4 regions of the Synechococcus sp. Lug-A genome follow, and region 3 is predicted to be linked to each of the others. Evidence: predicted binding sites of a transcription regulator. Region 3 holds the regulator's gene; each other region holds the start of a gene.
The links. Region 3 encodes NtcA, which controls nitrogen genes in cyanobacteria. Its sites were predicted from a motif close to GTANCNNNNGNTAC; they were not measured.

Region 1 (7,437 bases), on a different contig from region 3:
ACCCGATCGTGTTTGATCTGTTTCCAATTCTCGAGAAGTTTTTGTCCCGAAAAGGCGGTGATCTCAGCGGCGGACAACAGCAACAGCTAGCCATCGCTCGCGCTCTGCTGGGCAAGCCGAAATTGCTGCTGCTGGATGAGCCCACCGAAGGCATTCAGCCGTCCATCATCCACGACATCGAAGTGGCGGTGAAACGGATCATGAAGGAAACCGGAATCAGCGTGCTGCTGGTGGAGCAACACCTTCACTTCGTGCGCCAGTCCAACTACTACTACGCCATGCAACGCGGCGGCATCGTTTCTAGTGGCCCCACCGAGAGCCTCTCCGATGATGTGGTCCAGGAATTCCTCACGGTGTGAGGGCACTCCAAGGGAGCGCCCTTTTGCATACAGGCTGTTTGTTGCATCCGGCCCATTGCATACTGCCTGTTGCATACGGCCATCCGAATGCAACGCGATACAGCCTGGATGACACATCTTTGCAGTCAACTGTGTCATCACAGGTGTCAACTCTCCCGTGCAGCTGTTTGGATGCCAGCCGTTTACGTGCAACCCGTTTACGTGCCAGCTTCTTTCCGATCAGCTCCTTGCAGGCGGTGGTCTCAGCCGCCAGAGTTGGAGGCCATGACCGACCATGGTGCGAGCTGTATGAGCTGCAGCCTTTCTGCCTGCTGACTCCTGTGACTCCTGCCTCCTGACTGCTGCCCGCGGCTCAGCAACCGCGGGTGACCATCCAGGGGCGAGCCGCACTTTCCCTGAGCCGGGGCTTGGGGCTTTCTTCGCGCACTTCCTTGCGGACCAGCCGGGGCTCACTGGCTTCCTGCTTGAGGCGGAAGCCACCGGACAGTGTCAATGGCGGGCTGAACACTCTGTTACCGGGATTGCCACAACTCGGACAGTCCGTATCGTTCTGGCGGGCGTCGATGCTGCGCCACACCTCGTAGTTGTCGCAGCCGGAGGTGCAGCTGAATTCGTAGACAGGCATGGAGAAGAGGAGAAAAACAGGGAGCACCAGCTGGCGGGTCGTTTTCAAAGAACCGAGTGATTCCCGCAACAACCCTGCTGCGCTGATGGGAGTTGGAGCCGACAGCGACAGGGGAGGCGGCGGCCCGCAGGGATGGCCGTAGCCGTCACCAACAACGTTGGCGACAACCACGGCCAGCAGAGGGGGAGGGAGCCATGACGTGGAGCCGGCGTGGAGCCACCGAACACCCACCTTGCCGAGGCAGAGGCGGCGGTGGCCCCTTGCGGGCCATCAACAGGGAAGAATGTCCTGGTCGAAGATGGAGGTGGGAATCGCCAGGGTGCAGCAGGCATTGGGAATGTCCACGATGCCGCTGATCCTGCCCTCCACCGGCGCACAGCTCAGCAGCAGGTAGGCCTGCTCACCGGTGTAGCCGAAGCGCTTGAGATACTCAATGGCGTTCAGGCAGGCGCGTCGGTAGGCGATGTGCACGTCCATGTAGTGCTGCTTGCCTTCGAATTCATCCACGGAGATGCCTTCGAACACCAGATAGTCGGTGAAGTGGGGCTCCACCGGGCTGGTCTTGAACATGGGATTGACCATCCCATACTTTTCGACGCCACCTTTGATGATCTCCACATGCAGATCGAGGTAGCCCGACATTTCAATCGCGCCACAGAAGGAGATTTCCCCATCGCCCTGGGAGAAGTGGATATCGCCCATCGAGAGCTTGGCGCCTTCCACATACACGGGGAAGTAAATGCGGGTGCCCTTGGTGAGGTTCTTGATGTCGCAGTTGCCGCCGTGCTCACGGGGCGGCACGGTGCGGGCCGCTTCGTTGGCCACACGCTCGAAATCGGCGCTGGGCAGCGTGCCGAGGATGGCGCTGTTGGGGTTGGGCAGGGCCGCCAGCACGGGCTCGCTGCCGGAGAGGCCGGCGCCATAGGTGCGCCGATCCGGGGCCGTGTTCACCAGCTCGGTTTCGCGGCGGTTCCATTCGCGCAGCAGCTCGTGGGAGGGCGCACAACCGATCAGGCCGGGGTGGGTGATGCCGGCGAAACGCACACCGGGGATATGGCGCGATGAGGTGTAGATGCCTTCGAAATCCCAGATCGCTTTGGCTGCCTTGGGGAAGTGATCGGTGAGGAAGCCGCCGCCATTCTCTTTGGCAAAAATCCCGGTGAAGCCCCACTCATCTCCCTGCAGCGCACCCACATCAAGGATGTCAACCACAAGAATATCGCCAGGTTGAGCTCCATTCACCCAGATCGGGCCGCTGAGCACGTGCACCACTTCCAGGTTCACATCAGCGATATCCTGGGGGTCGTCATTGTCCTTGATCTGGCCATCCGTCCAGTCCTTGCATTCGATCCGGAAAACCTCACCGGGGTTGACAGAAACGACGGCGGGGATATCGGGATGCCAGCGGTTGTGGCCCGGCATGTCCTGTTGATCCATCGGCTTGGTGAGATCAACCTTGAACAGCGTTTTTGGCATCGCAAACGAGGCGTGGTTTCATCTCCATCGAAATCCACAGGTGGATTCGCGGAAGTGTCATCGGCTACCAGACCCACCCAGTTTGGCTGCGGCAACACAGGCGTGCATGCCGCAGCAGCACAGCACACAGCGGCGGCAGGATCTGCAGAGCCGATCCGTTATGTCGCTGGCCGCGCCGTGCTGTCGTTGAAGGTGCCGCGGCGGCAGAGATTGTCCTTGAGGCGATCGGTCCAGGCTTGACGCGAGAGCACTCCCGTGCTGTCAACACCACCATCGAAATGATAAAGAATCTGCCAACGCGTAGCGGTGGAAAACTTTCCAGCGTCGGCGAGATCGTTCAGTTGATTGCCATAAATGTTGTCATACGTGGGCCAGTTCGGCTCGTTCTCGAGGCTGCAGACCGCATTGACCTGATACAGCCTGGCGCTGCTGTCTGGCTGCCCCTCCGTCTGCACGCGCACCACGCCTTTGTAGAGGCCGTTGGGCAGCCCTGGCACGAAGGCCTTGGCCAGGGTCACATTGGCGGTGCCCGCCCGCACCAGCAGATCGCCGATCTCGGCCTGCTGAGCGGGTGTTTCGAGGGGAGCCGTGCGGCAGGCACTCAGGCTCAAAGCCGCCACCACCATCGCTGCCGCTGCGCTCCAGGCCCGTCCGGACGCCAACCCCATCACCCAGCTCTGCACCGTGAAGCCTCAGAACATAGGCTCGCCGCCCATGGCGGCGGTGGCCGGCGGCGGCGAAGGTCACCCAGCTGCCAGCAGCCGGCGCCAGAACGCTTCCGGCTCCGGCTCCAGCGGCTGCGGGGAACCGTTCACACTCAAGGCCGGACGGCAGCCGAGGCTGTTGATCAGCAGCACGGCACTGCCTGGGCCCAGAGGACAGGGACCTTCGCGGACCAGGCCCAGCGCCAGGGCGCGGCCCCGCATCACCCCCGGCAGGCAGCCGCTGGCCAGGGGCGGTGTGAACCACTGGCCGTCACGCCGCACCAGCAGGTTGGCCGTGGTAGCGCAGCAGAGGCCGCCGGCCGTGCTCTCCAGCAGGGCATCGGCGGCGCCGGCGGCCCGGGCCTCACGCCGCGCCTCGATGGCGGGCCCGTAGGCGAAGGTTTTGCAGCGGCTCAGCAGGCTGGAGGCGTTGCGCCGCTCCCTGCGGCTGACAATCACCGGCACGGGGTCGAACTGCGGCGCCGCGGCCGTGAGCTGCAGCCAGAAGCGGGGCTGCAGTGATGGGGCACCGGGTGCCGGCAGCTCCACACCCCGCGGCCCCGTCGCCCCACCAGCGCCAGCCTCCACCGCCGGCGCGCCGCGGCTCCAGTTCAGGCGCAGCGCGCCGGTGTGGATGCCGCTGCGGGACACCGCCTCCGCCAGCAGGGCGCGCACCCGCTCATCGCCGGGGGGTGGCTCCATGCCCAGCAGGGCGGCGCTCTGCGACCAGCGCTGCAGGTGGGCACTCAGCAGCAGCGGCTGCCCCGCTTCCACCAGCAGGGTTTCGAACAGGCCGTCGGCCAGTTGCAGGCCCCGATCGGCCAGGGGCAGGGCCAGCTCGGCCGGTGCTCCCCAGAGCCCCGCCGCCCCCGGAGCGCCGCTGGGCTCAATCCAGGCGATCGCCTGCATCAGCACCCTCCAGCTGCGGGGCCTGGCGCGACGGCCGCCAGCAGCGGGCCCAGCTTCCAGAGCAGCTCCTCGGCCTCCGCCGCCGGGTCGGAGTCGGCCACGATGCCGCAGCCGGCATGGGCGCGCAGGCGCCGCCCCCGCAGCATCAGGCTGCGGATCAGGATGTTGCTGTCGAAGCTGCCATCGGCGCCGAAGCGGAACAGGGCGCCGCAGTAGGGGCCTCGGGGCACGGGCTCCCGTTCGCTCAGGCGCTGGCAGGCCCGCACCTTGGGGGCGCCGCTGATCGAGCCACCAGGCCAGGAGGCGCGCAGCAGCTCCACCACGCTGCAGTCGGCGCGCAGCTGCCCCTCCACCACCGAGGTGAGGTGGTGCACGTGCGGGTAGCTTTCCAGCCCCACCAACTGGGGCACCTGAATCGAGCCCGGCACGCACACCCGGCCGAGATCGTTGCGGAGCAGATCCACGATCATCACGTTCTCGGCGCGGTCCTTGGGGCTGGTGATCAGCTCGGCGGCGGCGGCGGCATCGGCTTCCGGATCGCCATGGCGCGGGCGGGTGCCCTTGATCGGCCGGGTTTCCACCCAGCCGGTGGCGCTCACCCGCAGAAAGCGTTCCGGGGACGCCGAGAGCACCGCCTCGTCGCCAGCCACCAGGAGGCCGGCAAAGGGCGCCGGGCAGGAGCGGCGCAGCCGGCCGTACAGGGCCAGCGGGTCGGGGGGCGCAGCCAGGCTGGCCTCACAGCAGGCGGTGAGGTTGGCCTGGAACAGATCACCGGCGGCGATCCAGCGGCGCAGATCCGTCACCTGGCGGGCGAAGGTGGCGGGATCGGTGTGCCAGTGCCAGTGTTCTGCGGCCACACCGGCCCCGCTGCCGGGCGCAGGGCCTTCAGCCGGGTCAGCAGCTGAGCCAGCAGGCGTGTCGGCCGCCGGCACCAGAGCCGCGAGCCGCTCTGCCATTGCCGTCAGCCGGGCGGGATCCAACCCTTCCAGCTCCAGTCGACGCTCCTGCAGATCGAAGCGCAGCACGGGGTCGTAGCGGCCTGCCCAGAGCAGGGCCGTATCGGGCGAGCGCCAGTGGGCGGCAGGCTCCACCCACGCCCCGGCCTCGTAGGCGAGCCAGCCGAACCAGCTGCCTGGCCGTTCCCGCAGGCGCGCGAGGGCCACGAACGGATCGGCGGCTTCCGGCTCACCCGGCAGCCCCCGGCACACCACCTGCTCCAGAGGAGCCACGCCCAGGAAGCCCCAACGCCCCAGCGCACTGCCATCGCCATCGAGCCAGGCGAGGCCATCGCCGCTGCCCGCGGCGGCCAGGGCGAGGGCCACCTCCCAGGGGTCGCGCCACGGCAGTGAGCGGCGCAGCAGCGGCGGCTGCGCCCCGGAACCCGGCGTCATGCCGACGGCCCGCCCCAGCTGCCGCCTCCATCGCTGGCCAGGTCCGGGCGGCCCGCCTCCCGCAGGGCGGCATCGCGGATGCGGCAGCTGTCGCAGCGCCCGCAGGGCCGGGCGCCGCCGGCGTAGCAACTCCAGGTGCGGGCGATCGGCACGCCCAGACGCAGCGCCTCCTGCACGATCCGGGTCTTGCTCCACGTCACCAGGGGCGCCCACAACCGGGCGCCGTGGCCCTCGCGGCCGCTCTTGCTGGCCAGATCAGCCAGCTGCTGGAAGGCGGCGAGGTAATCGGGGCGGCAATCGGGATAGCCGGAGTAGTCGATGGCGTTCACCCCCAGCACCAGCCGCTCGGCCCCGCGCGCTTCAGCCAGGCTCAGGCCGAGGGCGATGAACACGGTGTTGCGGCCCGGCACGTAGGTGGTGGGAATCACCCCCTCCTCCACACCGGCCACCGGCAGCGCCATGGAGGCATCGGTGAGGGCTGAGCCGCCCCAGGCCGCCAGGTTCACCGCCAGGGTGTGGTGCTCCGCCAGGGCCAGGTCGGTCGCCAGGGCGGCGGCCGCGGCCAGCTCCTGACGGTGACGCTGGCCGTAGTCGAGCGACAGGCCGATCACGTGGTAGCCCGCTTCGATCGCCAGGGCCGCAGCGGTGGCCGAATCGAGGCCGCCGGAGAGCAGGGCGACCGCGACGGGTGGGGGGGCGGAGCTCACGGCGAAGCAGGCGTGTCAGGCGTCACGGGCGGCGGCGTCGTGGGTGCGGAGGGCGCCACAGGGGGCTGGGTTGGGATGGCGGGTGGCGTCACCGGCTCAGCGGGCGGCGGCGCCGTGGTGTCGCCGGGGTCGGTGGGCGGCGGCTGGGGCGGCTCCGGCGGCGGCGCATCGGCGCGCAACGACAGGGTGATCATCGCCGGGGCCACACCGTCGTTGGTGACCAGCAGCTGCACTTCGGTGCCCGGCACCGGCGGCAGGGTCACCACCCGCAGCGGGCCCTTCGGCTCCAGCAGGCTGCCGGCAGCGTTGTAGACGCTCATCTGCATCAACGGCGAGCCGTTGACACCGAGCACCAGCCGGTACCCCGCCGGCAGCCGGATCGGGAACAACCGCGCCCCACCGGCGCCGAGCGAAGCGGAAAGGGCCTTCACCTCGCCCGCTGTGGCCTGGATCGGTTCGATCTGCAGGGTTTCCAGCGTCTGCTCGCCGGCGGCATACCAGAGCTGGCGGAAGGGCTCGGCGGGGATGTCGGCGCCGGCACGACCGGGCAGCAACGCCTGGGCATTGCCGGAAATCAGTTGGCGCAGCACCGGCGAACTCACCCCCTGGGCGGCGAGCTGACGCTGGCGGGCCTCCCAGTCGGCGGTGGAAAAAGAGCCCAACCTGCGGCGGAGCGGCGGCGGCAGCTGCTCCACCCGGGCCAGCCATTCCTCCGCCAGGGCGTTCCACACCTTGCGCAGGGGGGCGTCCTCGATCGAGTCGTTGGGCAGACGGCCGCCACGCTCGGGGAACTGGGCCAGCAGGTTGGCGTCCACCAACCGCAGGAACCAGCTGCGGTTGATCTGCAGCGCCCGCAGGCGGTTCAGCAACTGCTGGCGCTGATCGACCTCACCGGGGGGGAGGCTGGCGGTGAGCTCGCGGGGCTGTTCAGCCGGGCGATTGGCGGGGGCATCACCGCGGCCCAGCAGCCACCAGCCCGCGGTGATGCCCACCACAGCCGACACCACCAGGGCCACCACCACCGGCCAGAGCCGCCCTTCCACCGCCTCCTCCTTCTGCTGCTGCCGGCTGAGCGGCGGCATGGGCGGTGGCGGTGGCCGCCGCTCCACGACCCGGGGCTCGGGAGCCGGTGCTGCAGCCGCAGGGACCGGCGCGGCCGTGAGCGGGGCGGCTGCAGAGTTGGTGGTGGAGGCCGCGGCCTGCTCGGCAGGCGCAGGGTCCGCAGCGTCGATGCCGGCCAGTCCCGGCGAAACGGCGGCGGGGGGC
Region 2 (7,437 bases), on a different contig from region 3:
GAGCGAAATCCTCTGAAAAACACCCCTCGCGGATCGCTTGTGCCATGGCGCTGGTGAAGCGCAGCAGCTGGGTGAGGTTGTGGAGGCTGAGCAGGATGCGCCCCAGCAGTTCCTCGCTGCGGATCAGGTGGTGGAGGTAGGCGCGGCTGTGGTGGGCGCAGGCCGGGCAGGGGCAGCTGGGATCGAGCGGGGCGTGGTCGTGGCGGAAGCGGGCATTGCGCAGGTTCCAGCGCTCGCCTCCCACCAGTGCGGTGCCGTGCCGGCCCAGCCGGGTCGGCAGCACGCAGTCGAACAGATCAATCCCCTGCGCTACCGCGATCGCCATTTCGCGGTAGCTGCCCACTCCCATCAGATAACGCGGCCGGTCGTCCGGCAGCAGCGGCGTCACCTGGCGCACGATGCGATGCATCGCCTCCACCGGTTCGCCCACGCTCACCCCACCGATGGCGATGCCGGGCAGGCCCATCGCCGCCACCGCCCGCGCCGATTCTTCGCGCAGGTGGGCATGGGTGCCCCCCTGCACGATGCCGAACAGGGCCTGATCGGGCCGGCTGTGGTGGGCGATGCAGCGTTCCAGCCAGCGGTGCGTGCGCCGGTTGGCTTCCGCCACATCGGTTTCGCTGGCCGGATAGGGGGGGCACTGGTCGAAGGCCATGGCCACATCCGCACCGAGCGCCATCTGGATCTCCATCGACCGCTCCGGCGTGAGCGTGATGCGGGCGCCGTCACGGGGGGAGCGGAACACCACGCCGTCGTCGTTGATCGTGTTGATCGCCCCGAGGCTGAACACCTGGAAGCCACCGGAATCGGTGAGCAGCGGGCCGCTCCAGCCCATGAAGCGATGCAGGCCGCCCGCTTCCGCCACCACCTGTTCGCCTGGTTGGAGATGCAGGTGATAGGTGTTGGCCAGCACCATCTGGGCCTTGGTGGCGCGCAGTTGCTCAGGGGTGACCCCCTTCACCGTGGCCAGGGTGCCCACCGGCATGAAGCGCGGCGTGTCCACCACCCCGTGAGGGGTGTGGAAGCTGCCGCAGCGGGCATGGCTGTGGCTGCAGCGGTGGGACACCTGAAAGTGGAATGGCGCCGCGGCCTCAGGCCCGGCAGCCTCGGGGGCGGAGCGGTTCACGGCATCAGCGCGCGCACGGTCGACGAACCTAGGTGCTCCCTTCCGATGCGCTGCGGTTCGTGTCTTCCCGTCCGCCATCCCCGTCCGCCCCGCCGGCCTGGTGGCAGGAGCTCGCCGGTGCCTGGATCTTCTACAGCGTGCTGCCGGCCTGGCCGCGGGTGCAGCCTCGCTTTGAGCGCATCGCCCGCTTCGGCCCCTGGATCGGCGCCGTGCTCGGCAGCCTGCAGGGCCTGCTCTGGATCCTCAGCGATGGCGGGCTGCCGCCCGCGGCCCAGGTGGCGCTGGTGCTGGCCTGTGGCCTCAGCCTCAGCGGCGGGATTCACATTGATGGGGTGATGGACACCGCCGACGGCCTGGCGGCAGGCGAGCGGGCGCTGGAGGCGATGGACGACAGCCGGGTGGGAGCCAGTGGCGTGGTCGCGTTCGCGCAGGTGCTGCTGGTGCGCGCCGCCGCCCTGCTCACCCTTGCGGAGGTGGCCCCGGCGCCGTTGGTGGCGCTGGCCCTGATCTGGGCGGCGGTGTGGGGGCGCCTCGCCCCTTTGGTCGCCATCCAATGGTTTCCGTATCTGCGGCAGACCAGCGGCGGCAGCGCCGGCTTTCATCGCCAGCACTGGCGCGGCCTTGGCCGCGAATTGCTGCCCTCCCTGCCTCTGCTCGTGCTGCTGGCCCTGGCGTCCGGCTCGGTGGGCCTGGGCGGTCTGGGCGCGCTTGGCCTGGTGCCCGCGCTGGTGATCCCCTGGCTGCTGGGGCGCCGCCTGGGTGGGCACAGCGGCGACACCTACGGCGCCTGTGTGGAGTGGTGTGAAGCCCTGGCGCTGGCCCTCATGGCGTTGATGGTGGCGCTGGCCTGAGCCGGCCCACGGCAGGTGCGCTGCTGGCGGGCAGCTGCAGGCAGAAGGCATTGCCGGTGCCGGGCAGCGCCGGATCCAGCTCCTGCGGCGGGATGTGCAGGGTGAGATCACCACCCAGGCTGCGGGCCAGCGCCCGGGCCAGGGTGAGCCCGAGGCCCGTACCGGCTGTGCCGGCGGCCTGCGCTCCCCGCATGCCGCGCTCGAAGATCGCCTCCCGCTCGGCCGCGGCGATCGGTGCTCCACCGTCCCAGACGATCAACCGGGGCCGCTCGGCGTCGCCGGGGGCGTGGGCCACCTCCAGGCCGATCGGTGCGCCGGGCGGGCAGTAGCGAAAGGCGTTCTCCAGCAGGTTGGCAACGATCTCGGCCACCGCACCGCTGTCACCGAACCACTGGGGCAGGACCTCGCCGCCCAGCCAGCGACGGCCCTGCAGCAAAGCCGTGGCGGCGGCCCGTTTCAGCAGGGGATCAAGGCGCTCCGCCAGCGCCTGTGGCTGGCCCGAACTCAGGGAGGGCGGCAGCAGCAGGGGCTGGGGATCCTGGCTGCCGGGGCCGATCAGGGGGCGCTCGATCAGCCCATCGATCGCCTCCACGTAACGGTTGAGCTGCTGCTCTTCCGCCAGCAGGTTCTCCACCAGGGAGCGGTTGTCGGGGTCGCTCTCCAGGCGCCGCAGCAGCAGCTTGCCGAAGGTGCGCAGGGCGGCGAGCGGGTTGCGCAGCTGGTGCACCAGCAGCCGCAGATCCTCCTGGTTCCGCTTCAGCTGGCGCGTGAGCCGTTGCTCCTCCAGATCGAGGCAGAGCACTTCGGTGACCGCCTGGGCCGTGGCCTGCAGCCGGGGCGTGAGCGTGGGCGACCACGGCAGGGAGGCCGTTTCCACCCGGATGGCACCGAGCAGGAGCTGCTCGCGGCGCAGCGGCAGCCAGCGTCGCTCCGGGCAGGGCAGCTGCAGGCTGCGGTCTTCATCGACGGCAGGCAGGGCGGTGGAACGGCGTGGCCACTGGCCCACCGGCACCAGGCCCGGCTTGCCGCCCTGGCGCGTCATGGCGAGGTAGACGACCAGGGAGTGGAGGTCGGGGCGATCGGAAAACTGATCCAGCTGATGGGTCAGGAAGGCGGTGAAGCGCGCAGAAACCTCCATCAGCACTGAAACGGACGGGTTGCCGAAAGAAATTGCGATCCGATGATCCGGATTTCGGAAAAAGGCTTAAGATTTACGTATCGACCAATACTTCGCTGTCCGGGAGCGGATGGCACTGCGGAGGTATCGGCGGCAGCGGTTGCATTTCCCTTGCGACCGAGGCTACAGCAGAGGCTGAATCGTCCCTCTGCCGTTCGGCGACCCGCTCGGGTCCGCCGCGCCGTTATCCGTGTCGTGTTCGGGCGTGATCTGCCAGCAGGCCACCCCGTGCACCACCGCTCCCGCCCTGCCCTGATTGGCCGTTTGCTGCATCCATCCCGGGTGCGCATTCGCCGTGGCTCGCCTCGGCACGCCACAAAACCCATCCTCCTTTCCTCCCCCTCGGGAGTCGTTCCATGTCGAAGAAGCGCAAGCGGATCAGCCGCCGTCGTCTTGCCGGTCAGCGTGTGTTGGCCCATGTGCCCACCCACAACCTCGAAACCGGTGAGCACAAACCGGTCACGGCCGCCCGGCGCTTCATCGCCGAATCCGCGCTGGTGCCGCCGGCCCTGCTCAACGTGCGCCGCAACGAGCACACCACCGACCGCTTCTTCTGGGGTGAAAAAGGCCTGTTCAGCGCGCAGTACGCCGAGGAGAACCACTTCCTGTTTCCCTCCCTTCGCCTGATCGTCGATGAGATCGGCGAAGAAAACCTGTTTGCCGGCATCGAATCCAGCGCCGCCGACGACTGGGAGGAAATGGAAGAGTACGAATACGCCTTCGTCTGACTTTCCCCTGCGGGAAGGCCGCCCTCCAGGGGGCGGGCCTTCCCGCGATAACCGCCGCAAGGCCCCGATCCCAGGATCTGCTCAGGCCGGTGCAGCGCCGAGTTGATCCTGGAGAAACGTGCGCAGTTGCGGAAACAGCGCCGGATCGATGCTGTGCCCGCCGCTGAAACCCAACAGTTCAGCCTTCCCGCCTGCGCCCTGCAGCAGCTGCTGCAGCCGCTCGCTGGCGGCAAAGGGCACCACCGGATCCTCGCGCCCATGGGTGAGCAGCACCCGGGGCAGGGGGCCACGGGGCAGCCAGTCGGGGTGGGGATAGCCACTGCAGCCGATCACGCCCGCCAGTGGCAGGGTGCTGGCCACATCCACCGCCATCGCGGCGCCCTGGGAGAAGCCCAGCAGCACCGTGTTCTCCAGCGGCACCTGCTCGCCCAGTTGCAGCAGGCGCAGCTGCAGCGCTTGCCTTGCCGCCGCCACCAGCTCGGGCCAGAGGGGATTCTGCAGGTCGTACCACTGGCGGCCCATGCCCTGTGGGTGGGGCTCGGGGGCCCGCAGCCCCACCAGGCCGATGGCAGGGCCGGCCAGCTCCTGGCCGAGATCGATCAGATCATCCGCATCGGCGCCCCAGCCGTGCAGCAGTACCAGCCGCCGCTTCGCCTCGGCCGGTCCATGGACACGCTGATCGGTAGACATCGGAGGGGTGGCGGCGGAAACAAACGGGGAGTTGCTGCGTAGGTTGTGGCAATCGCGTCTCGATCGACATGGCACCCACGGCGCTTCTGAGTGTGTCGGACAAACAGGGCGTGGTGGCGCTGGCCCACACCCTCCACCACACCCACGGCTTCCGACTGCTCTCCAGCGGCGGCACCGCCGCGGTGCTGGCGGCGGCCGGCCTGCCGGTCACCCGGGTGGCGGAGCACACCGGCTCTCCGGAGATCCTTGGCGGCCGGGTCAAGACCCTTCACCCCCGCATCCATGGCGGCATCCTGGCCCGCCGCGATGACGCGGCCCATCAGGCCGACCTCGAGGCGCAGGGCATCCCCCCGATCGATGTGGTGGTGGTGAACCTCTATCCGTTCCGCGAAACGGTGGCCGACCCAGCCGTGAGCTGGGAAACGGCCGTGGAAACGATCGACATCGGCGGCCCGGCGATGGTGCGTGCCGCCGCCAAGAACCATGCGGCCGTGACCGTACTCACCAGCCCAGCCCAGTACGAACCGTTCCTCGCCGCCCTGGCGGCCGGCGCGCTCGACGACGCGCTGCGCCAGCGTCTCGCCCTGGAGGCCTTCCGCCACACCGCCGCCTATGACGCGGCCATCAGCGCCTGGCTGGAAAGCCGCCTGGAAGCCGCTGCGCCGCCACGGCCGCTGGCCATCGAGCTGCCCCTCCAGCAGACCCTGCGTTACGGGGAGAACCCCCATCAGCAGGCGTCCTGGTTCTCCGCCCCCGCCGCCGGCTGGGGCGCGGCCCGCCAGCTGCAGGGCAAGGAGCTGAGCATGAACAACCTGCTGGATCTCGAAGCCGCCCTCGCCACCGTGCGGGAGTTCGGCTACACCGACCTGGCCCAGGGCACGGCCGCTGAGACGCCGGCCGCCGTGGTGGTGAAGCACACCAACCCCTGCGGCGTGGCGGTCGCCACCGATGGGGCGATGGCCCTGCGGCGGGCCCTCGACGCTGACCGCACCTCGGCCTTCGGCGGCATCGTGGCGCTCAACACACCGGTCGATCAGGCGGCCGCCGAGCTGCTCACTGGCCTGTTCCTGGAGTGTGTGGTGGCACCGGGCTACAGCTCCGAGGCCCGCGAGCAGCTGGGCGCCAAGGCCAATCTGCGCCTGTTGGAGCTCGATGCAGCCGCGATCGCCCGGGCCCCTCGCCACCAGTGGCGCAGCGTGCTGGGTGGGCTGCTCCAGCAGGACCTCGACGATCAAGCGGTGGACGAAGCCGAGTGGCAGGTGGTGACGGGCAGGGCGCCGACGGTGGCTGAACTGGACGATCTGCGCTTCGCCTGGCGGTTGGTGCGTCATGTGCGTTCCAACGCGATTGTGGTGGCCAGCGATGGGGCCAGCCTCGGCATCGGTGCGGGCCAGATGAATCGGGTGGGATCGGCGCGTCTCGCGCTGGAGGCGGCGGCAGAGGCGGCCCGGGGGGCGGTGCTGGCCAGCGATGGCTTCTTCCCCTTCGACGACACCGTGCGCCTGGCTGCCCGCCACGGCATCACGGCGGTGATCCAGCCGGGCGGCAGCCTGCGCGATGGCGATTCGATCCGGGCCTGCGAGGAGCTCGGTCTGGCGATGGTCACCACCGGACGTCGCCACTTCCTCCACTGAACGGACGGGACGACACCGTGAGTTGTAGCTTCGCAACGTCACCGTTCTCACTGCGATGCCGGACGCCCTGGCTTTCAATCTCAACTTCCTGCATCCCCTGCTGATGTGGGCGCTGCTGGCACTCTTCGGCTACGCCCTCTATCTGGGGGTGAAGGCCAAGAAGACCCGCACCGCTGAACCGGAACAGCGCAAGGAGTTGATCAAGGGCAAGTTCGCCCAGCGCCACTTCCAGATCGGCAGCCTGGTGCTGGCCCTGATGGTGCTCGGCAGCTTCGGCGGCATGGCCGTCACCTACATCAACAACGGCAAGCTGTTCGTGGGGCCGCACCTGCTGGCGGGCATCTCCATGGTGAGCCTGATCGCCGTGGCCGCCGCCTTCGCTCCCGCCATGCAGAAGGGCAACATGCTCGCCCGTAAGGCGCATGTGGGCCTGAACATGACCGTGATGTCGCTGTTCCTGTGGCAGGCGGTCAGCGGCATGCAGATCGTTAACAAGATCTGGACGAGCCGCTGAGAGCGCACGGATTCTGAGCCCTGAGCCCCTATGGGCCACTCAGGGCCTCTCCGGCCGCAATGCCAGGCGCTCAGAAACGCGCCTGACGCCGTGGCGGGCAGGTGAGCTCATGGGTGGCGTGGAAATCCTCCTGCACCTTCCAGGTGAGCTTGCGTGAGATCTGCCGCACGATCTGGCGCAACAGGTGATCGCCGCTGGATTGCACCAGCCCTTCAGGCAGCAGGCCGATCACGGCGGGCAGCCGAATCCACACGCTCAGATCCAGGGTCCAGCGAACCATGGTGGCGAGCGCCTGATCGCCTTCGCCGCGCTCAAGCTGCAGCGAGGCGTTGAAGGCCACGTCGTAGATCTGCTGCAGGGCGGGGTCGCCTTCCGGCAGAGGGATCGTCACGATCCGGTAGACCCCTTCGCTCTGTGGCAGCAGCTCCAGCCCGATCGTGGGCTCCACTTCAAAGCCGAAGTTGCCGAAGCGGCCCAGGGTGAGCGCATAGCCGTTGTGCCCGAGCGGCAACACCTGCATCGGAGCCGCGCAGCGGCGGAACCAGCCGTCGTGATGGTCGAGGTAGGTGGCAACGGTGCGTGGCTCCGCACGCATTTCCATCAGGTCGGCGAAGACGCTCGTGTAGCACCGGATGCGTGCATCGTCCCCGTTGCGTAACTGGGAAACGGGCGCGACAGCGTCGGACAGATGGCGGGGCTGGGTGAAGGTCAAAGGAT
Region 3 (7,437 bases):
AACAAGATTATCGATGTAGGCTTTAAAACTGGATGGGATTCCGAAATTATACATCGGAACGCTGTATAAACATCTGTCTGCGGCAAGGAACTCGTCTACCAATATGTCGGACAGTTCAAGCACTTGACGCGCCTCCGCAGTCAATGTATCCCTTTGGGTAAAATCTGCAGCAATCCATTCTTCTGTGATGTGAGGTATACACGTATTCCTCAGGTCGCGATAGATAATATGATCGTCAGGATGGTTCTTCTTCCATGCTGCAATGAAGGTGCTGGCAAGTAGTCGCGAGCTGGAATTCTCGCCGCGAGGACTTGAGTCAATGTGCAGTAGCGTTCCCATGGTCTAGCGTTGGGCCTGCTCAGGACAGCGCAAACCTCGCGCCATCCGACGCACAAGTCAATTGGTTTCCATTTGGTAACTACCTACTCCCTCCAATGGTCAAGCAGATGTGCTGCCCGCTTGAATTATTAATTGGCCATATTTCGGCACAGTGGACGATCTACATCTTGTGGATCCTAAGCTCCCGTGGCGAATTGCACTTTGGTGAATTGAAGCGCAAGGTTGATGGAATATCCACAAAGGCACTTGCAGATAGATTGCGCTTGCTGGAATCCATTCAGCTTATCGACCGTCAAGTTGAGCAAGGCACGGTTCCTAAAGTCGCATATAGATTGACTGAGCGTGGGAAACAGCTTTCTGAGGTTCTTGACAGTCTTTATGAATATGCGGTGGAATGGTATGGAAATGAGAATTCATCTCCCCTGTAGGTTTCAGCAGAAGAACTACGTTTCCGCTCTGACTCTGTGGTTTAATGGGGTTAGTTAGCCCAACGCCAAGATCAGAAGCGGGTAAATTCCTTAGCATAGGGAACAACTTGTACTCCCGCCTTCTGCATCTTGATGTTAGGCTCCTGCCATCGCCTTAAGTACTGGCGCGACATCAGCCCAAATAGCATCAGTGCTACTTTCTATGAAACTTATGAGATCCTCTGGTAGACTATTATTATCGAAGGCCTTTTGCAGCGAATAGGCCATTTGCTCAAGAGGGCTATGCTTGTAGCCGAACTGAACAAGCCCGACACCGTACGCTAGAAGAAAGTTGTCGACGCCCAGTCTCTCCCACTGAACGACGTGGACTAGTTCGTGGAAGTGGAGGCTTTCTGAGTTCTGGCCTTGTTGAAGGAAGAACGTATCCTTGTATGTGATCCCTGCAAACGACATCTGCTGGATGGGGGCTAGTTCTGGTAAGCTAAACTGAGCGACCGGGGGGAACGGTACACTCGCAACTGTCACCACTTTTGCACGCTCTAGGAATTCCTGAGAAAAGCTTGCAGATAGGCGCGGAAACCCCAGCGTGCATACTGCCTGAGATTGTGCCGCATGATCATTCAAGAACTCGTCAATCCACCCACTGATGTGCGGCAGTGCTGCATAGAAACGGCGGAAGATATCGTCATTCATCTCGGATCCTCGTTGCACTTCCACGTGAGTCTAACGCCCTGCTCACCTGCCGCAGAGAGCTCCAAGTTTGAGAGAGCCTCTGTAAAGGCGGTCAGGTGCAGCAGGATGTTATGCGGATAACTTGAGGCTGTAAACATAGAAGTCCTGATCGCGAATCCAACCAGCGTGCTCATAGAGACTTTGAGCCGTGCGATTGGTGATTGCAGTTGAAAGGGTCAGCCTTAAGGCTCCGTGATCCTTGGCAAACTCAACAGCTGCCTTAAGAAGCATGGTCGCAATGCCTTGCTTTCGATAACTCTCCATCACATACAGATCATTGAGAATAAATGTCCTTGCCAGTGAAACAGAGGAAAAGGATGGATAGAGCTGGCAAAAGCCAACAGCAGTGTCCGCGGCAATCGCAATGAAGAGCACTGATTCTCCCTTGTTGAAACGCTCTAACAGGAATTGGCTCGCTGCCTCAACATCGCTGTCGCTTCCGTAGAAGACACGATAGGCATCTAGCAGCGGTGCGAGAACCTGCAGATCGGCAAGAACGGCTTGCCTAGCTTGAACTTGATTCATGGCATCAGTATGCCGCATAACGTTGCTATTAACCGGCCTGCCGAAGGCAGGTCCGGTTGAATAGCGGGTTAGGCGTCACTCTTTCCCACAAGCGACTGTGCGCTATTTGTGGGGCCAAGCAACTGAAGCTTGCCACCGAATAAAGTGTCGATCTCCATCTGCACCTTGTAGGAGTCTGCGTGCAATTCACGAAACACTTGTACGGCTTCGGCCTCATTCCTCTCGGCAAGGATAATCGCTTCCCCGAACCTGGCATCTAGTGCTGTGAGCTTGGATGCATATGGGTACGCGCGGGCATGGAGTTCCTTGTCCAACAGCCACAAAACGGCGAGCTGGCCAAACATCTCTGGAAGGAGCTTATGTGCCTCGGTGTCGTACAGCTTTGACATATCAGGACGAACGGTTCCTCGGTTCTTCGCATCCCAGGATAACCAACACATCGAGTGCGCAAGTGATTGAGCAGATACAGCGAGAGCGTAGACGGACTTCCTCCAGTCAGACGCCAATGCAGCATCGGAGGCTACGCGAGCCTTCTCAATTTCTACAGCTCGTGTCGTTTTGGCCAGATTCTGTATCGTCTGCCGCAAATCTTCAGTCGCAGCCCGTACTTCAGCCTTGACCTTCGAGTAGGAGGTAAGGTAACTGGTGAGTCCAGCTATAACGCCCGTAAACAGCGCGAGCAAGATGCTGTTGCTTGAGAACTCCATAGTGGCACTCCGAGGGGTTGCTTTGAGACGCCTAACTTGTTCTTGGATAGTTCCGCAAACCACACCCCATAGGCGTTCCCTTTCTGCAAACCACAGTGACAAGGCTTCCCCAAGCATCCTTCAAGCCTTTTGCTGCAGGGGCTCTGGCCAGTCTGCTGAGATGAACCACTTTGGTTCGCGGGTCAGATAACCACTGTGCGTACTGATACACAGCCGGCTGGCTTCTTCTGATGGGAAGGCTGCTTAACCCACAGACTTTTGAAGCCATGCAAACGCTTCAATCCTCTCAGCTTCTAAGCCCATAAATAGAAAGCAAACACAAGCCACATCAGCCTGCTCCGCAACTCCCCACTCCCCGTAACCAACATCAAACCTTCGCCAACGTCACCCGCTCCGGCTGGTGCTGGTACTTGCCCGCTCGGTCGCTGTAGGTGGTCTGGCAGGGTTCGCCTTCGAAGAACAGCAGCTGACAGATGCCTTCGCTGGCGTAGATACGGCAATCGGCGCCGGAGGAGTTGCTGAATTCCAGGGTGAGGTGGCCTTCCCAGCTGGCTTCAGCGGGGGTGGTGTTCACGATGATGCCGAGGCGCGCATAGGTGCTCTTGCCCAGGCAGATCACGGTGATGTTGGCCGGCACCCGCAGCAGCTCCAGGGCCACCCCCAGTCCGTAGGAATGGGCGGGCAGGATGAAGTAGTCGCCGTCGTCGTCGTGGTGCAGCGGCGCCGGCTCCAGGTTGGCCGGGTTGAACCGCTTCGGGTTCATCACCGTGCCTGGCACATGCCGGAAGATCAGGAACTCCTTGGGTGACAGCCGCAGGTCGTAGCCGTAGGAGGAGCAGCCGTAGCTCAGCACCGGCGCCGTGCGGTTCTCGGCGTCGAGGTGGCGCACCAGCGTGGCCTGGAACGGCTCGAGCATGCCCGCCGCGGCCTGTTCGTTGATCCAGCGGTCGCACTTGAGCATCGGATCAGCAGTTGCGGCGGAGCTGGGTCACCTGGTCGGCCATCGCCAGCAGCGCGGGCGGCATCGATGGCCCCGTGAGGATCACATCGAGATGGGCGGGCCGTTGCTCCAACGTGGCCTCCACCTCCGCCGCCGGCAGGTAGCCCAGCGCGATCGCCAGCCCCAGCTCGTCGAGCACCATCAGATCCACCGCTCCGTCCAGCAGCTGGCGCTGCGTGTAGCCCCACACCTCCAGCACCGCCTCTTGCTCCTGGGCACCGGGCCCCTCGGGCTCCGCGTCGGCCGGTTCAGTCAGGCAGGCGGGCATGGCGGGCCGCAGCCACTGCAGCCGGCCGCACAGCCACAGGCTGCGCTCCAGGCCCTGATCCACGCCGCCCTTGAGGAACTGGCTGATCAGCACCCGGCTGCCCAGCCCCGCGCTGCGCAGCGCCTGGCTGAACACGCCGGAGAAACTGCCGCGAAACGGCGCCGTGTGCACCTGCAGCAGGCCTTCGGTCTGGGCGGGGGGCACCAGGGCCAGCGGGCGCGGTGCCACGGGTGCCGTGGGTGCCACAGCGGCCACGGGCGCAGCCGCTGCCGCGCCATGGGGGCGCCCCGGGCCGTGGGAGCGGGGGCCACCGGCAGGGCCAGCACCAGAAGGCACACCACCAGTGGGCATGGAGGGGTTGAGCAGGCTGGCCGTCATCAACACCCCAGTGGATCGCGAAGCCGAATGTAGCGGCGCCAGGCCCCGAAACACCAATCGCACACCACCCCTAGTGTGTAGCCCTGTACTACTTTGCGGAAATCCCGTCGGCACTGGGATTCTGCAGACGGATGTCCACAGGGAACCGTCCAGTTAGTGTGATCGGCTACATGGAGCACGGAAGTCGATCCGTAGCTTCCAACCACTTGTCCAACCGTCATGGTCGGCGCGATGCGCGGATTCAGCCGCACCAGCACCACCCCCGCGCCCGTCACCAGCGGCTTGGCCTCCTCCGCCAGTGGCTCCAGCACCCTGCTGGACGTCATGCGTGGGCTGAGCGGCTGCACCAGCGAAACGGTGGAGCGCGGCAAAACGATCTTTTTCCCCGGCGACCCGGCCGAGCGCGTCTACCTGCTGCGCCGTGGCGCCGTGCGGCTGTCCCGCGTCTATGAGAGCGGCGAGGAGATCACCGTGGCCCTGCTGCGTGAGAACAGCCTCTTCGGCGTGCTCTCCCTGCTCACCGGCCAGCGCTCCGATCGCTTCTATCACGCCGTCGCCTTCACCCGCGTCGAGCTGGTGGCCGCCCCGGCCAGCTCCGTGCGGCGCGCCATCGAGCAGGACGCCAGCGTGGGCCTGCTGCTGCTCCAGGGCCTCTCCTCCCGCATCCTGCAGACGGAGACCATGATCGAGACCCTCACCCACCGGGACATGTCCTCGCGGCTGGTGAGCTTCCTGCTGGTGCTCTGCCGCGATTTCGGTGTCCCCGGCACCGAGGGCATCACCATCGATCTGCGCCTGTCGCACCAGGCGATCGCCGAAGCGATCGGCTCCACCCGCGTCACCATCACCCGCCTGCTCGGCGACCTGCGTCAGGCCGGCCTCGTGCAGGTGGACCGGAAGAAGATCACCGTGTTCGATCCGGTGGCGCTGGCCAAACGCTTCAGCTGAAGGCCCGCGACCGATACTGGACCCCCTCGCCCTGAATCGTGTCCGGCTGGCTGCTGATCCTGGCCCTGCTGACCCTCGGGGGGGTGCTCGCCACCCTCGGCGATCGCCTCGGCAGCCGCGTCGGCAAGGCCCGGCTCAGCCTCTTCAACCTCCGCCCGCGCAACACCGCGGTGCTGATCACGGTGCTCACCGGCAGCCTGATCAGTGCCGTCTCGCTCGGACTGATGCTGGCCGTCAGCCAGCGGCTGCGCACCGGCCTGTTCGAGCTCGACAGCCTCGAGCAGAAGCTGCGGGACAGCCGCGACGCCGTCCAGCGCAGCGATGCCGCCCTGAAGCGCAGCCTCTCGGCCCAGCGCGACGCCCAGCAGGCCGTGGGCCGGGCCGAACGGGGCCGCCAGCAGGCGCGCCGCCAGCTGGTGGCGGTGGAGCAGCAGGCGGGCCGCCTGCGGCGTGAGCTGCAGCCGCTGCAGAACCAGCAGCAGCAGCTGCTGCGCCAGCGCGATCGGCTCAACAGCGACATCCGCGCCCGCGACCAGGACATCCGCCGCACTGAAGCGGAGCTGGCCCGCGTGAAGGGGCAGATCGCCTCCGGCCAGGCCGAACTCAAAGATCTGGAAACCAAGCTGATCGCCCTGCGCCGCGGCGATGTGGTGATCAGCAGCGGCCAGCCGCTGGCCACCGCCAAGGTGAGCGTCAAGCAGCCGGGCCAGGCCCGTGCCGCCATCGATGCCCTGCTGCGCCAGGCCAATCAGTCGGCCTTTCAGCGGGTGCTGCCGGGGGAACCGGTCAACCGGCCGATCCTGCTGGTGCCCCGTGAAGACATCGCCAAGCTGGAGGCCCTGATCCAGAAAGGTGGCAACTGGGTGGTGAGCATCCTCTCGGCCGCCAACGTGCTGCGCGGCGAGCAGCAGGTGCTCGGCTTCCCCGACCTGCGGCCCAACAAGCAGGTGATCCGCCAAGGCGAAGTGATGGCCACCACGCGGCTGGAAGGCAACGAGATCTCGCCCGAGCAGGTGCGCAACCGGCTCAACCTGCTGCTGGCCGCCTCCTTCGCCAAGGCGCAGCGGCAAGGGTCGCTGGTGGATGGGGTGCAGTTCGATGTGGCCAGCTTCAACCAGCTGGGGCGGGAGCTGAGTGAGCGGCCGGCCGGGCAGGCCGTCAGCCTGGAGGCCGTGGCCGTGCGCGAGGCCGAAACGCCCGATCCGGTGGTGCTGGAGATTCGCCGCCTCGATGGCGGCCCCACCCCCCCCTCCTCGCCGAAGCGCCCCTCATGAGCCCCACGCCGGCGGCCGCCGCGTCACCGCCGCCAGAGCCGCAGCCGCAGCCAAAGGCCCTGCCGCTCCCCGCCCATGGCCCCCTCGCTGCGCTCGATCCGGGCCGCTGCAAGTGCGGCCTGGTGCGCTGCGACCCGGCGCGGCAGCAGGTGCTGGCCGCCCTGATCCTGGAGCCTGAGCAGGCGCTGGCGCAGCTGCGCGCCTGGCAGGCCGAAGGCGCGGTGGCCGGCGTGGTGCTCGGCGATGGCACCGGCAGCCGCCACTGGAGCCAGCGCCTGGCGCCGCTGCTGCCCCTGCAGCTGGTGGATGAGCGCAGCACCACCCTGGAGGCACGGCGGCGCTTCTGGCAGCTGTTCCCGCCACGCGGCTGGCGGCGCCTGTTGCCCGAAGGCCTGCGCCAGCCGCCCCGCCCCTGGGACGATGTCGTCGCCCAGCTGCTGCTCGAACGCCACCTCGGCCATCCGCTGACGCGGCCCCCATCCCTGCCGCCGGCCGCCTTCTAGAAGCGCGCCCGCACCGTGAAGGCGTAGTCACCGCCGGGCTCCAGCTGGTAGTCGGCCTTGAGCAGAAAGCGCAGCAGTGCGTCCTGGATCAGGGCACGACCCAGCGAGGGCTCCACGGTCAGCTCACCGCGATCGAACGCCCAGCGGAAGGTCCAGGCGAAGCCGCCGGCCACCACCTCGCCCTCCAGCAGCTTCTGGGTGAAGCTCTGGTGCAGCACCCGCAGCTGGGCGGTGGTGGCGGGAAGACGGCTCACGGAGGAAGGAAACGCACGGAGTCAGACGGGAGGCGGAGCATCGACAGGCAGATGGAGCCAGACGAAAGCGGGACCAGATGA
Region 4 (7,437 bases), on a different contig from region 3:
GAGCAACGGCAGCAGCAGGGGGGCCTGCTGGGGAGCGCGCGCCAGCGCCTGCCGCAACAGCTCGGCGCAGCCGGCCTCGCGCCGCCGCCCGATCCGCTCGCCCAGGGCCGGATCTGGCGGGTCCTGCCGCAACCACCAGGCCAGCAGCCGGGGCGCACTGCTGGAATCCAAACGCTCGGCCAGCACGGTGAGCAGGTCGGCCTCCGCGGGCACGCTGCCCGCTTCCAGCGCCGTGAGCCAGGGGGCCAGCTCCAGCTGCGGCCGGCGCCGGAGTTGCTGAAGCCACGGCCAGCGGGCGGGATCACCCGCCGGTGGCAGCTGGGCCGGATCGCCGCTCGGATCGCCGTCGCGAGGCAGCATCGGGTTCGCGGTGGCTGGCTGGTTGGCTGTTCTAGCAATCAGGAGCCTGCGCCACCGGCCCACTGCGGGTCAGGCCGGGAGCGCCCGCGGCCGGGCGCCGAACCGCTCCACCAGAATCTGCTCCAGCGCCTCGGGCAGCTCGCTGAGCGGAATGCCCTTGTCATGCAGCTCCGCCAGCCGGGGATCGGCCGCCATCGAGCCGCCCAGGAACACCTTCACCGCTTCCACCATTTCGCCGTCCTTGCGGGCCTTGGCCCCCATCAGCCCGATCGAGCCCATGTAGGGCTGGCCGCAGGCATTGGGGCAGCCGGTCCAATGGGTGCGCACGCCATGGGGCACCTCCAGGCGCCGCTCCAGTTCCTCCACCACCGCCTGGGCCGTGCTCTTGGTGGGGATCAGCGCGAAGCTGCAGTAGCGGTTACCGGTGCAGCTCACCGCTTCCGCCGCCAGCGCACCGGGATCCACACGGAACTGCTGCAGCAGCGGTTCGGCCAGCAGTGCCTCCAGCTGGTCGCCCGGCACATCGGCGATCAGGGCGTTCTGGCTTTCGCTCAGGCGCAGCCCGCCGCTGCCGTAGGTGCGGGCCAGCCGGGCCAGGTCGCCCATCCCATCAGCGTGCAGCCGACCCATCGGCACATGCAGGCCCACCCAGTGCAGACCCGGCTGCTTCTGGGCGTGCACGCCACAGATGTCCCGCGGAGCGCGGCACACCAGATGGGAGCCGTCATGGGGCACCAGGGCGGCGGCATCAGCGCCGGCCACGGCGCCGTAGCTCTCCACCACCTCCGCCCGGTAGCAGTCGAGCCCGAGCGCATCGATCAGGTACATCAGGCGGGTCTTGTTGCGGTTGCTGCGATCGCCCTGCCGTTCGTAGTGACGCAGCACCGCGAGCGTGAAGGCCGGCAGCTGATCGGCCTGCAGCCACAACCCCAGCGGGATCGCCAGCTCGTTGCGCTGGGCTGAGAAGAAGCCGCCCACCATCACGGTGAAGCCCAGCGTGCCGTCGTGGAACGCGGGCAGAAAGGCGAGGTCGTTGTGCAGCAGGAAGGAGTCGGGGGCGCCGCCCACCGCCACGTTGAACTTGCGCGGCAGGTTGCGCGGACCGTCGGGCCCCAGCACCGCCGCCTGGATGCGGTCCACCAGCGGCCGGGTGTCGATGAACTCCTCGGGGTCGATGCCGGCCAGGGGGTTGCCGGTCACGTTGCGGGGGTTGTCGTGGCCCGACTGGCGGCTGGTCAGGCCCACCCGCTCGAGCGCCGCCATCAGCGGCGGCATGTCCTCCAGCAGCAGGCCGCGCAGCTGGATGTTCTGACGGGTGGTGATGTCGGCGCTCCCGTGGCTGCCGCAGCGATCCACGGCCTCTGCCAGCACGTCCAGCTGGTCGGCGTGGATCACGCCGTTGGGCAGCCGCAGCCGCAGCATGAAGCGCCCGGGCGTGACCGGCCGAAAGAAGATGCCCAGCCACTTGAGATGGATGGTGAGGGTGGCCTCATCGAGGGATTCCCAGCCGGCGGCGCTCAGTTCACTCAGCCGCGGCGCCAGATCCAGACCACAGAAGCCGGCCTTGGCCTGCTCCACCTTGTTGAGCGTCGCCATGGAGGGAAGGGAAACGAGAGGGGAAACACCGATCGGGCCGCCGGCCGCATGGCGCGGGAACCCCTGCAGAGTTCGCAGCGGGCCTGCGCATGCCTAATGATCGGAATCCTCACCCTTTCAGCCGGAGTGCCGAAGTCTTGTCGCAGGTGATACCGATTTCTGCCGTGAAGGGCGCCAGCGCCCCAGGCGCCGGCCGCCGCCCGGCGCTGGCGCCGGAGGTGATGCGCTTCCGCGAGCTGCTGGCCAAGGTGGGCAGCGGTGAGCACACCAGCACCGGCCTGACCCGCGCCGAGGCTCGCGAAGCCACCGATCTGATGCTGCTGGGGCCGGTGAGCGATGCCCAGCTGGGGGCGTTCCTGATCGCCCATCGCATTCGCCGGCCGTCGCCGCTGGAGCTGGCCGGCATGCTTGACAGCTACCGCGAGCACGGCCCGGTGCTGCGTACCCCCGGCCAGCGGCCGCTTTGCTTCGGGGTGCCGTACGACGGTCGCAGCCGCACCGCCCCGCTGCTGCCGCTGCTGGCCCTGCTGCTGGCGGCCGCCGGCCAGCCGGTGGTGCTGCACGGCGGAGCTCCGATGCCGGTGAAGTACGGCATCAGCCTCGCCGAGCTGTTCGCTGCCCTCGGCATCGACTGGCGGCGGCTCAGCCTGGCCGACCTGCAGCAGCGGCTTGAGATCCAGGGCCTGGCTCTCACCCACCAGCCCTGCCATTTCCCGGCCGCCGAACGGCTGCTGCCGATCCGTGAGGACATCGGCAAGCGGCCGCCGGTGGCCAGCCTGGAGCTCCTCTGGACCCCCCACCAGGGGGAGCACCTGCTGGTGAGCGGCTTCGTTCATCCCCCCACCGAGGCCCGCGCCTGGGAGGCGTTGGCCCACGCCGGCGAAACCGATCTGCTCACGGTCAAGGGGCTGGAGGGCTCCACCGACCTGCCCACCAGCCGCGCCGGCATCACCGCCCGGGGCCGCGATGGCGTGATCACCCGCCTGCTGGTCCATCCCCGCGACCATGGCCTCTGCGGCCCCGAGGTTCCCTGGCAGAACCTGGAGCTCTGGCGCGAGCAGGCGCTGGCGGCGCTGCAGGGCGAAGGACCGCTGGCGGAGTCGCTGCTGTGGAACCTGGGGGTGTACCTCTGGCTGGCCGAGCGCTGCGACAGCCTGCCGGCGGGGCTTGAGCAGGCCCGCGCCCTGCTGGCCGCCCGCTGCGGCGAAAAGCTGCGCCAGGATCTTGCCCCATGAGCCTGCCTGCGCGCGCCAGCCACGACCGCTGCTTCGGCTTTGAGGCCGATTTCGTCGCCGATCTGCGCTGCCTGCCGATGGCGGTGCGGCGCAAGCTTGATCTGGCGGGAGTGAAGCTCAAGCTCAGCCACTGGCAGGCCCTGGGCACCGCGGAGCGTGAGGGGCTGCTGGCCTGGCCCGATCAGCCCCTCGCGATCGAGGCCCTGCGCCAATGGCTGCTGCAACGCACGGCTGCCATGGCCGCCGGCCCGGCCCGGCCCCTGCCGCCGGCCCAGCTGGAGGCTCTGCCCAGTGCGGCCGACGGGGAGGCGCTGCCGGCGGTGCTGGCGGCGGCCTGCCGGCAGCTGGGCACGCCGCTCAACCTGGCGCAATGGCAGGGCCTCGATGAACTGCAGCGCTTCGCCCTGGTGAAGCTCAGCCATCCGGGCCATGAGCACCGCAACCTGCCGCGGGCGCTACAGGAATTCGGGCTGTCGTGTGGCTGAACGCTGCACAGTCCGGCCATCGGTAACAACCGGCACCATCAATCGGGCCCTGGCCGTGATGACGTAGGCGGGTTGGTCAGCCTGTGCGCCAACCTTGCCGGCTCGGTGCGCTTCGTTCATGAGGCCCGTCCGGATTGCGTGAATCGCATCCAGACCTTCGTGACACCCCAGCCCCATGCCGAATCTTTCGCGCCGTAAGTTCCTCGTGACCGCCGCCGGCACCACGGCCGGCGCCCTCTGGTTGAGCGCCTGCGGCGGCAAAAAGCCGGACAGTGCCTCAGCGCCGGCCGCCAGCGGCGGCGGCGGGGATGTGGAAGTGAAGGGCGCCACGCTCGGCTTCATCGCCCTCACCGATGCGGCGCCGGTGATCATTGCTCAGGAAAAGGGCTTTTTCGCCAAGCACGGCATGCCTGAGGTGAAGGTGGTCAAGCAGACCTCCTGGGCCGCCACCCGCGACAACCTGGAACTCGGCACCAAGGGCGGCGGCATTGATGGCGCCCACATCCTCACGCCGATGCCGTTGTTGCTCACGGCCGGCAAAATCACCAAGTCGAACCAGCCGCTGCCGATGGTGACGCTGGCGCGCCTGAATCTTCAGGGCCAGGGCATCTCCGCGGCCAAGGCTTTCCTGCCCGAAAAGCTCACGATCGACAACAAGGCCGGCCTGGAGGCGGCCGTGGCCGCTGCAGGCGCCAAAGGCAAGAAATTCAAGGCGGCGGTGACCTTCCCCGGTGGCACCCATGACCTCTGGATGCGCTATTGGCTGGCGGCCAATGGCATTGATCCCAACACAGCTGCCGACCTGGTGGTGATTCCGCCGCCGCAGATGGTGGCGAACATGCAGACCGGCACGATGGACACCTTCTGTGTGGGTGAGCCCTGGAATGGGCGCCTGGTCAACAAGAAGCTGGGCTACACCGTGGCCCAGACCGGTGAACTGTGGAAGCTCCATCCGGAGAAGGCCTTCTCCATGCGAGCCGATTGGGTGGAGCAGAACCCCAAGGCCACTCTGGCCCTGCTGAAGGGCGTGCTGGAAGCTCAGATGTGGTGTGATGATCCCGCCAATCTTGACGAGATGTGCACCATCCTCGCCAAAGATAAATACATCAAGGCCACCGTCAGCGACATCAAGCCCCGCCTGGCCGGCAATGTGGACTATGGCGATGGCCGGGTGGTGAAGGACAGCCCCTACAAGATGCGCTTCTGGGCCGACAATGCGTCTTTCCCGTACAAGAGCCATGACAAGTGGTTCGTGACCGAGGACATGCGCTGGGGGTATCTACCCGCCTCTACGGATATCGATGCGCTGGTGGACAAGGTGAACCGCGCCGATCTCTGGAAGGAGGCCGCCAAAGCGATCGGCCAGGAAGCCTCCATTCCCGCCTCCGATTCCCGCGGCAAGGAAACCTTCTTTGACGGCGTGGTCTTCGATCCTGAAGATCCCAAGGCTTATCTCGACGCCCTCAAGATCAAAGCCCTGGCCTGAGCGACTGTTCGTCGCCATTAATCACCCCCACCCTTCATGACCCTCACCGCTGTGAACGGCAGGCGGCGCCCTCGCCAGCGCCAAGGCCAACGCCGTTCCACCCTTCTCACCACCATCCTCCCTTACCTACTCTGCATCGGTGGGTTCCTGATCGTCTGGCAGGTGCTCTCCGGCCTGCTGGGCGCCGATCGTCTGCCGGGGCCCATCAAGGTGGTGACAGACACCTGGGACCCTTACATCAGCCAGCCCTTTTTTGATGATGGCGGCACCAGCAAAGGGCTGGGCTGGCAGATTCTGATTTCTCTGCAACGGGTGGCTCTGGGCTATGGCCTGGCGGCCATCGTGGGCATCGCCATGGGTGGCCTGCTGGGCCTGAACCGGTTCGTGGGCAAGGGCTTCGATCCGGTGATCCAGGTGTTGCGCACGGTGCCGCCACTGGCCTGGTTCCCGATCTCCCTGATGGTGTTTCAGAACGCCGATAAGTCGGCGATCTTCGTGATCTTCATCACCTCCATCTGGCCGATCATCATCAACACGGCCGTGGGCATCCGTGAGATCCCTCAGGATTACACCAACGTGTCGCGCGTGCTGCGGCTGCGCAAGCGCGCGTACATTCGGGAGATCGTGATTCCCGCCACCGTTCCCTATGTGTTCACCGGTCTGCGCATCGCCGTGGGTCTGGCCTGGTTGGCGATCGTGGCGGCGGAGATGCTCAAGGCCGATGGCGGCATCGGCTATTTCATCTGGGATGCCTACAACGCCGGTGGTGAGTCGAGCGCCAGCCAGATTGTGCTGGCGATTGTGTATGTGGGCATTGTCGGCCTGTGCCTGGATCGGCTGGTGGCGTTTGCCGGCCGGCGTGTGAGCAGCGGAGCCTCCTGAGCCATGCCTGCCCTGCTCACCGTCGACAACGTCACCCAGGCGTTTCCGCTCAAGAACGGCGGCACCTATGTGGCCCTCAAGGACATCTTCCTGCAGATCGCGGAAGGTGAGTTCGTCACCCTGATCGGCCATTCCGGTTGCGGCAAATCCACCCTGCTGGATCTGCTGGCGGGCCTCACCCTGGCCACGGAGGGCGGCATCCTGATGAGCGGTCAGGAGGTCACCGAACCCGGCCCCGACCGGATGGTGGTGTTTCAGAACTATTCGCTGCTGCCCTGGAAAACGGTGCGCGAGAACATCGCCCTCGCCGTAGACAACGTGATGCCCAGGCTTTCCCGTGAAGAGCGGCGCGAGATCGTGGACCGCAACATCAAGCTGGTGAAGCTCACGCCTGCGGCGGATAAGTATCCCGCTGAGATCTCCGGGGGCATGAAGCAGCGGGTGGCGATCGCCCGGGCCCTGGCGATCCGCCCCAAGCTGCTGCTGCTCGATGAGCCCTTCGGTGCCCTCGATGCGCTCACGCGCGGCAACCTGCAGACGCAGCTGATGGAGATCTGCCAGGAGGCCAAGGTCACCGCCGTGATGGTCACCCACGACGTGGACGAAGCCCTACTGCTCTCCGATCGCGTGGTGATGCTCACCAACGGCCCGGAGGCCTACATCGGCCAGATCCTCGATGTGCCGCTGGCCCGGCCCCGCTCCCAGCTCACCGCCGTCGAAGACCCCACCTACTACGGCCTGCGCGCGGAGGTGGTCACCTTCCTCAACCAGCAGCGTGATGCCCGCCAGCAGCGCCTCAAACCCAGGGGCGCTGTGGCCTCAGGAACGCTGGAGAAGGTGAATCTGGAGATCGGCTTCGTGCCACTCACCGATTGCGCCCCGCTGGTGATGGCCCTTGAGGGCGGCTTCTTCGCCAGGTATGGGCTTGATCAGGTCACGCTGCGGCGCGAAACCAACTGGAAAACCCTGGAGGCCAACCTGCGCCAGGGCGTGCTGGATGCGGCCCAGATGGTGGCGGGTCTGCCCTTCGCCATGACCCTCGGCAGCCAGGGGCGCCGCCCGGTGCCGATCACCTCAGCGCTCACGCTCTCGCGCAACGGCAATGCCATCACCCTGCACCGCCGCTTCCATGAGGCCGGCGTGCGCAGCGCGGCGGAGTTCAAGGCCTGGATCGCCGCCAAACCCGGCCACAAGCCGGTGCTGGCCATGGTGCACCCCGCCTCCATGCACAACCTGATGCTGCGGGCCTGGTTGGCGTCCGCCGGCATCGACCCCAGCAGCGACGTGGAGCTGATCGTGATCCCGCCCGCCCAGATGGTGGCCACGCTCAAGGCCGGCACGATCGATGGCTTCTGTGTGGGCGAGCCCTGGAACTCCCGCGCCGTGCAGGAGG

Region 1: a site for NtcA is predicted at 2,515-2,528, ahead of fmdA (formamidase). Genes of this name have one in related genera too.
Region 2: a site for NtcA is predicted at 3,193-3,206, ahead of KBY86_RS13715 (sensor histidine kinase KdpD). Genes of this name have one in related genera too.
Region 4: a site for NtcA is predicted at 2,096-2,109, ahead of KBY86_RS12000 (ferredoxin--nitrite reductase). Genes of this name have one in related genera too.

Annotation. Positions count from the first base shown of each region.
Region 1 covers NZ_JAGQBN010000022.1:18,927-26,363, reverse strand. Annotated here, with positions in the region: gene urtE (urea ABC transporter ATP-binding subunit UrtE) at 1-359, shown strand, start outside; gene KBY86_RS13945 (FmdB family zinc ribbon protein) at 712-984, opposite strand; gene fmdA (formamidase) at 1,255-2,460, opposite strand; gene KBY86_RS13935 (hypothetical protein) at 2,619-3,122, opposite strand; gene KBY86_RS13930 (aminotransferase class IV) at 3,204-4,073, opposite strand; gene KBY86_RS13925 (anthranilate synthase component I family protein) at 4,073-5,464, opposite strand; gene queC (7-cyano-7-deazaguanine synthase QueC) at 5,461-6,171, opposite strand; gene KBY86_RS15175 (protein kinase domain-containing protein) at 6,168-7,437, opposite strand, start outside.
Region 2 covers NZ_JAGQBN010000021.1:30,484-37,920, forward strand. Annotated here, with positions in the region: gene tgt (tRNA guanosine(34) transglycosylase Tgt) at 1-1,066, opposite strand, end outside; gene KBY86_RS13710 (adenosylcobinamide-GDP ribazoletransferase) at 1,186-1,977, shown strand; gene KBY86_RS13715 (sensor histidine kinase KdpD) at 1,949-3,115, opposite strand; gene KBY86_RS13720 (DUF3155 domain-containing protein) at 3,511-3,882, shown strand; gene KBY86_RS13725 (alpha/beta hydrolase) at 3,964-4,572, opposite strand; gene purH (bifunctional phosphoribosylaminoimidazolecarboxamide formyltransferase/IMP cyclohydrolase) at 4,641-6,206, shown strand; gene KBY86_RS13735 (DUF4079 domain-containing protein) at 6,262-6,720, shown strand; gene KBY86_RS13740 (DUF1997 domain-containing protein) at 6,791-7,408, opposite strand.
Region 3 covers NZ_JAGQBN010000027.1:12,253-19,689, forward strand. Annotated here, with positions in the region: gene KBY86_RS14675 (FMN-dependent NADH-azoreductase) at 1-339, opposite strand, end outside; gene KBY86_RS14680 (helix-turn-helix domain-containing protein) at 435-767, shown strand; gene KBY86_RS14685 (hypothetical protein) at 903-1,460, opposite strand; gene KBY86_RS14690 (GNAT family N-acetyltransferase) at 1,569-2,024, opposite strand; gene KBY86_RS14695 (hypothetical protein) at 2,093-2,707, opposite strand; gene dcd (dCTP deaminase) at 3,099-3,692, opposite strand; gene KBY86_RS14705 (cob(I)yrinic acid a,c-diamide adenosyltransferase) at 3,697-4,377, opposite strand; gene ntcA (global nitrogen regulator NtcA) at 4,597-5,325, shown strand; gene KBY86_RS14715 (DUF3084 domain-containing protein) at 5,364-6,599, shown strand; gene KBY86_RS14720 (resolvase) at 6,596-7,102, shown strand; gene KBY86_RS14725 (DUF3146 family protein) at 7,099-7,356, opposite strand.
Region 4 covers NZ_JAGQBN010000016.1:12-7,448, forward strand. Annotated here, with positions in the region: partial or broken gene KBY86_RS11995 (hypothetical protein) at 1-360, opposite strand, end outside; gene KBY86_RS12000 (ferredoxin--nitrite reductase) at 430-1,956, opposite strand; gene KBY86_RS12005 (anthranilate phosphoribosyltransferase) at 2,178-3,191, shown strand; gene KBY86_RS12010 (nitrate reductase associated protein) at 3,188-3,676, shown strand; gene KBY86_RS12015 (CmpA/NrtA family ABC transporter substrate-binding protein) at 3,852-5,162, shown strand; gene ntrB (nitrate ABC transporter permease) at 5,199-6,044, shown strand; gene KBY86_RS12025 (nitrate ABC transporter ATP-binding protein) at 6,048-7,437, shown strand, end outside.